DNA from 3 places in the Streptomyces sp. NPDC038200 genome. Region 2 is predicted to be linked to each of the others. Evidence: predicted binding sites of a transcription regulator. Region 2 holds the regulator's gene; each other region holds the start of a gene.

Region 1 (2,263 bases), on a different contig from region 2:
TCAGCGGGGCCTCCAGGGCGATGCGCACGGCGTTGGCGCCGGTCGCCTCGTCACCCTCGAGCTCCAGCTTCTCGAAGACCTGGGACGCCTGCAGCAGGGCCACGCCACCACCGGCGACGATGCCCTCCTCGACGGCGGCCTTCGCGTTGCGGACGGCGTCCTCGATGCGGTGCTTGCGCTCCTTCAGCTCCACCTCGGTGGCGGCACCGGCCTTGATGACCGCGACACCGCCGGCGAGCTTCGCCAGGCGCTCCTGCAGCTTCTCGCGGTCGTAGTCCGAGTCGCTGTTCTCGATCTCGGCGCGGATCTGGTTGACCCGGCCGCCGACCTGCTCCGAGGAGCCGGCACCGTCGACGATGGTGGTCTCGTCCTTGGTGATGACGACCTTGCGGGCGCGGCCCAGGAGGTCCAGGGTCGCGTTCTCCAGCTTGAGGCCGACCTCCTCGGAGATGACCTCGCCGCCCGTGAGGATGGCGATGTCGCCGAGCATGGCCTTGCGGCGGTCACCGAAGCCCGGGGCCTTGACGGCGACGGACTTGAAGGTGCCGCGGATCTTGTTGACGACCAGGGTCGACAGGGCCTCGCCCTCGACGTCCTCGGCGATGATCAGCAGCGGCTTGCCCGACTGCATGACCTTCTCCAGCAGCGGGAGCAGGTCCTTGACGGAGCCGATCTTGGAGTTGGCGATGAGGATGTAGGGGTCCTCGAGCGACGCCTCCATGCGCTCCATGTCGGTGGCGAAGTAGGCGGAGATGTAGCCCTTGTCGAAGCGCATACCCTCGGTGAGCTCGAGCTCCAGACCGAAGGTGTTGCTCTCCTCGACGGTGATGACGCCTTCCTTGCCGACCTTGTCCATGGCCTCGGCGATCAGCTCGCCGATCTGGGTGTCGGCGGCGGAGATGGACGCGGTGGAGGCGATCTGCTCCTTGGTCTCGACGTCCTTCGCCTGCTCCAGCAGGGCGGCGGAGACGGCCTCGACGGCCTTCTCGATACCGCGCTTCAGGGCCATCGGGTTGGCGCCGGCGGCGACGTTGCGCAGGCCTTCCTTGACCAGGGCCTGGGCGAGCACGGTCGCGGTGGTCGTACCGTCACCGGCGACGTCGTCCGTCTTCTTGGCGACTTCCTTGACCAGCTCGGCGCCGATCTTCTCGAACGGGTCCTCCAGCTCGATCTCCTTGGCGATGGACACACCATCGTTGGTGATCGTGGGGGCGCCCCACTTCTTCTCAAGGACGACGTTGCGGCCCTTGGGGCCGAGGGTGACCTTGACGGCGTCGGCGAGCTGGTTCATACCGCGCTCAAGGCCGCGCCGCGCCTCCTCGTCGAAGGAGATGATCTTGGCCATGGGAAGTGGTCCCTCCAGGACTGGGGGTGATTCCTTCGGACCGCGCCCGCGCCCGCGACGGACGGCTCGCTTGCCTCGTGGTTCCTTGCCCCACTTGGCCAACGGGCCTCACCGACCCGGTCCATCTGTCACTCTCACCTTCAGAGTGCTAACGCAATGATTAGCACTCGGCATGGCCGAGTGCAAGGCGCACCCGCGAAGCGGGGCCGTCCGGAGGCGGCCGTCGGACAGCCGGCGGGCACGGGAGGCCGAGGGGGCGCGGGGCGGCCGCCGGCCGTCCGCGACCCGCGGAGCGCGGGCACGGGCACGGGGAAGGGCCCGCACCCTGTGCGAGGTGCGGGCCCTTCGTGCAGAAAACGTTCAGGCGCTGAGGCGAACCATGTCGGCCTGCGGGCCCTTCTGGCCCTGCGAGATCTCGAACTCCACCCGCTGGCCCTCTTCCAGGGTGCGGTAGCCGTCCATCTGAATGGCGCTGTAGTGGACGAAGACGTCCGCACCACCGTCGACCGCGATGAAGCCGTACCCCTTCTCCGCGTTGAACCACTTGACGGTGCCCTGAGCCATGCCTAACTCCCCTATTACTGGCCCTTGCACAGATCCACACTTCGCGGACCCGGGTCAGACCTCACCCCCCATTTGTCGGGGGCGTGCGCCGGAACGCGTCGACCGCGGCTGAATGTATCTGTCCAACTGCCGTCTGCAACAGGTCAATCGGACGAGAATTCTGGACGCGAGCGGTCCGGAATCTGGTGAGAATTCGCCCGACTTCAGGGCAAGTCGGGCTCCACAAAAGCCACAAATGCCGCAGAGAACCCGCACACTTTGGCTACTTCTTGTCGGGCGAGCGGCATGAATCCAGGGCCCGCGACCCGAAGGTCGCGACCGTGTTCCCCAACTCTACCGCGCTCAATCACACAG
Region 2 (2,263 bases):
CGTTCCTGACCGCGTCCAGGCGCAGCTCCTCGCGCTCGTACGCGAGCACCGCGTCCAGACCCACCGCCGCGTACACCTGGACGCCGGCGAACGCCGGCGCCCCGAAGACGTGGTCGAAATGGGGGTGCGTCAGCGCGAGATGGGTCACACGGCCGCCGGCCAGTTCCTCCGCCTGCGCCCGCAGCCGGGACCCCTCGGCCAGACTCGACCCCGCGTCCACCATGAGCGCCGTGCCCCCGCCCAGCACCAGCCCCGCGGTGCAGTCCCAGCCGGGCAGCCGGCACCGCCCCACCCCGGCGGCCAGCCGTTCCCACCCCAGCTCTTCCCAAGTCACGGTCATACCGGCGACGCTAGCGGTACGAGCCGGAACGGCGGCCCGACCTTGCCCAGTGTGTACCCGACAGCCGTACACTGGGCCGGGGAATGCTGGCACTCACATGCGAAGAGTGCCAGGCGGACGATCCGCAGGGACGAGGGGACGACGTGCTGGAGGTGCGCGCGAATGCTGAGTGAACGCAGGCTTCAGGTACTGCGCGCCATCGTCCAGGACTATGTGGGCACCGAGGAACCGGTCGGTTCCAAGGCGCTCACCGAGCGGCACAACCTCGGTGTCTCCCCGGCGACCGTCCGCAACGACATGGCGGCCCTGGAGGACGAGGGGTACATCGCGCAGCCGCACACGAGTGCGGGGCGCATCCCCACCGACAAGGGTTACCGGCTGTTCGTGGACAAGCTTGCGGGCGTGAAGCCGATGACCGCGCCCGAGCGCCGCGCGATCCAGAACTTCCTGGAGGGCGCCGTCGACCTCGACGACGTCGTCGCGCGGACGGTGCGGCTGCTGGCGCAGCTGACCCGGCAGGTCGCGGTCGTGCAGTACCCGTCCCTGATCCGGTCCACCGTCCGGCACGTGGAGCTGCTCTCGCTCGCTCCCGCGCGCGTGATGCTCGTGCTGATCACGGACACCGGCCGGGTCGAGCAGCGGATGGTCGACTGCCCGGCGCCGTTCGGGGAGGCCTCGCTGGCGGATCTGCGGGCACGGCTGAACAGCCGGGTCGCGGGCCGCCGGTTCACCGATGTGCCGAGGCTGGTCGAGGACCTGCCGGACGCCTTCGAGGCGGAGGACCGCGGTACGGTCTCCACGGTGCTCTCCACTCTGCTGGAGACACTCGTCGAGGAGAACGAGGAGCGGCTGATGATCGGCGGTACCGCCAATCTCACCCGCTTCGGGCACGACTTCCCCCTTGTGATCAGGCCCGTCCTGGAGGCCCTCGAGGAGCAGGTCGTGCTCCTCAAGCTCCTGGGCGAGGCGAAGGACCCGGGCGTGACCGTGCGCATCGGCCACGAGAACGCCCATGAAGGACTCAACTCCACCTCCGTCGTGTCGGTCGGCTACGGTTCGGGCGGCGAGGCAGTCGCCAAGCTCGGCGTGGTCGGACCGACCCGCATGGACTACCCGGGAACGATGGGAGCGGTACGCGCAGTGGCACGGTACGTCGGACAGATCCTGGCGGAGTCGTAAGTGGCCACGGACTACTACGCCGTTCTCGGCGTGCGCCGCGACGCGTCGCAGGATGAGATCAAGAAGGCGTTCCGTCGGCTCGCGCGCGAGCTGCACCCGGACGTCAACCCCGACCCGAAGACCCAGGAGCGGTTCAAGGAGATCAACGCCGCTTACGAGGTGTTGTCGGACCCGCAGAAGAAGCAGGTCTACGACCTCGGCGGCGACCCGCTCTCCCAGTCGGGAGGGGCCGGCGCGGGCGGCTTCGGCGCGGGCGGCTTCGGCAACTTCTCCGACATCATGGACGCGTTCTTCGGCACGGCGTCGCAGCGCGGCCCGCGCTCGCGCACCCGGCGCGGCCAGGACGCGATGATCCGGATCGAGGTCGAGCTGGACGAGGCGGCCTTCGGGACGACCAAGGACATCCAGGTCGACACCGCGGTCGTCTGCAACACCTGCAACGGTGAGGGCGCGGCCCCGGGCACGTCCGCCCAGACGTGTGACATGTGCCGCGGACGGGGCGAGGTCTCCCAGGTCACCCGGTCCTTCCTGGGCCAGGTCATGACCTCCCGGCCCTGCCCCCAGTGCCAGGGCTTCGGCACGGTCGTGCCGACCCCGTGCCCCGAGTGCGCCGGCGACGGCCGCGTCCGCTCCCGCCGCACCCTCACGGTCAAGATCCCGGCCGGTGTGGACAACGGCACCCGGATCCAGCTCGCGGGCGAGGGCGAGGTCGGCCCCGGCGGCGGACCGGCCGGCGACCTGTAC
Region 3 (2,263 bases), on a different contig from region 2:
GCCGCCGTACGGCAACTACAACGGCGACACCCTGCGCGCCGCGAAGAGCTGCGGCATCAAGTACGCGCCCATCTGGGACGAGGAGGTCTTCGTCGACCACTGGGAGTACCGCGACTGGGACCGCAGCCTGCACCCCGGCGACATCGTCCTCACCCACTTCCGCGGCCGGGACGACTGGGACGGCACGATGGTGGACGACATGCGCCGCTTCCTGAACAAGGTCACGCGCGAGGGCTACGCCGTGGCCCGCCTGGAGGACTACCTGTGAGGCGCGGCCGGGGCCCGGCCGCGGTCCTCGCCTCGGCCCTGCTCCTCACGGGCTGCGCCCAGTCCGTGGACCCCATCGAACGCCTCGGCAAGAAGGCCGCCGCGGGCGTGCGCCCGTCCCGCCCCGCCGCCGACCGCGGCTACCGGCACTGGGGCCTGACCCGCCCGCTCGTCCGCTTCCCGGCGCACCCCGCCCGGCCGCTCGCCGAGCACCCGGGGGCCCACGACCTGCCCCCGGTGGTCGACCACGTCGCCACCCGCGACCCCGTGGTCTTCCTCACCTACGACGACGGCGCCGAACGCGACCCCCGCTTCGTCGACATGGTCCGCGAACTCCGCCTGCCGGTCGCCCTGTTCCTCACCGACAGCGTCGCCGCCCCCGGCTACCGCCACTTCGCCCGCCTGCGCGCGCTCGGCGCCGGCATCGGGAACCACACCGTCGACCACCGGGCCCCGGCCGGGCTGCCCTACGCCGGGCAACGCGCCGAGATCTGCGGCCAGCAGGACCGCCTCCGCGCCCGGCTGGGCGTCCGCCCCCGCCTCTTCCGCCCGCCCTACGGCTCCTACGACGCCACCACCCTGCGCGCGGCGGCCGACTGCGGCATCTCCGCGATCGTCCTGTGGCGCGCCGCCCTGACCCCCACCGGCCTCGCCTACACCCACGGCCCCCACCGCCTCCGCCCCGGCGACATCGTCGTGGTGGGCCCGGAGGAATCGGCCGGGCCGCCCCTGCGGGAACGCATGGCGCGGGTGCTGCGGGAGGCGCAGGGCGGGGGGCTGACGGCCGGGCGTCTGGAGGACTACCTGTAGGGAGCTTTCGGGGGGCAGTTCGGCGCGACGCGCCGTCGGCATTGGCACTCCGCTTGACCGAGTGCTAATCGCGGTCATAGTCTCGGCTCTGGCACTCCCCACTGGAGAGTGCCAACACAGCGACGGGCAGGTCCGGCACCCGCGACGACGGATCGACCTGGTCGCCACCTCAGACAGTTAACCCCGTGAGATCTCCGAAGGGGGAGGTCGGATCGTGACGACCGCCAGCTCCAAGGTTGCCATCAAGCCGCTCGAGGACCGCATCGTGGTCCAGCCGCTGGACGCCGAGCAGACCACGGCCTCTGGCCTGGTCATCCCGGACACCGCGAAGGAGAAGCCCCAGGAGGGCGCCGTCCTCGCCGTGGGCCCGGGCCGGTTCGAGAACGGCGAGCGTCTGCCGCTCGACGTCAAGGTCGGCGACGTCGTCCTGTACAGCAAGTACGGCGGCACCGAGGTGAAGTACAACGGCGACGAGTACCTCGTCCTCTCGGCTCGCGACGTGCTCGCGATCATCGAGAAGTAATCACCTCAAGCAACTCTCTGCTTTGAGCTGCGCCCCTGGCCCCCCGCAACCGACAAGTAGCCGGGCGCCCGGGGCGCAGTGTCTTTTTACCCACAAGTTTCCGAGAGGGCTCCCGCTGTCATGGCGAAGATCCTGAAGTTCGACGAGGACGCCCGTCGCGCCCTTGAGCGCGGCGTCAACAAGCTTGCCGACACGGTGAAGGTGACGATCGGCCCCAGGGGCCGCAACGTCGTCATCGACAAGAAGTTCGGCGCCCCCACCATCACCAACGACGGTGTCACGATCGCCCGCGAGGTCGAGATCGAGGACCCGTATGAGAACCTCGGCGCCCAGCTGGTGAAGGAGGTGGCGACCAAGACCAACGACATCGCTGGTGACGGCACCACCACCGCCACGGTCCTGGCCCAGGCGCTCGTCCGCGAGGGTCTGCGGAACGTCGCCGCCGGCGCCTCCCCGGCCGCCCTGAAGAAGGGCATCGACGCCGCGGTCAAGGCCGTCTCCGACGACCTGCTCGCCTCGGCCCGCCCGATCGACGAGAAGTCCGACATCGCCGCCGTGGCCGCGCTGTCCGCCCAGGACCAGCAGGTCGGCGAGCTGATCGCCGAGGCGATGGACAAGGTCGGCAAGGACGGTGTCATCACCGTCGAGGAGTCCAACACCTTC

What was found. Region 2 encodes HrcA, which represses chaperone genes, less so after heat shock. Its sites were predicted from a motif close to TTNGCACTCNGNNNNNCNGAGTGCNAA; they were not measured.
Region 1: a site for HrcA is predicted at 1,506-1,532, ahead of groL (chaperonin GroEL). Genes of this name have one in related genera too.
Region 3: a site for HrcA is predicted at 1,119-1,145, ahead of groES (co-chaperone GroES). Genes of this name have one in related genera too.

The regions. Positions count from the first base shown of each region.
Region 1 is NZ_JBVJYH010000001.1:1,056,782-1,059,044, forward strand. Features, by position in the region: gene groL (chaperonin GroEL) at 1-1,345, opposite strand, end outside; gene ACZ7KF_RS04500 (cold-shock protein) at 1,706-1,909, opposite strand.
Region 2 is NZ_JBVJYH010000004.1:316,834-319,096, reverse strand. Features, by position in the region: gene ACZ7KF_RS11265 (MBL fold metallo-hydrolase) at 1-340, opposite strand, end outside; gene hrcA (heat-inducible transcriptional repressor HrcA) at 503-1,519, shown strand; gene dnaJ (molecular chaperone DnaJ) at 1,520-2,263, shown strand, end outside.
Region 3 is NZ_JBVJYH010000013.1:175,567-177,829, reverse strand. Features, by position in the region: gene ACZ7KF_RS25685 (polysaccharide deacetylase family protein) at 1-268, shown strand, start outside; gene ACZ7KF_RS25680 (polysaccharide deacetylase family protein) at 265-1,077, shown strand; gene groES (co-chaperone GroES) at 1,292-1,600, shown strand; gene groL (chaperonin GroEL) at 1,721-2,263, shown strand, end outside.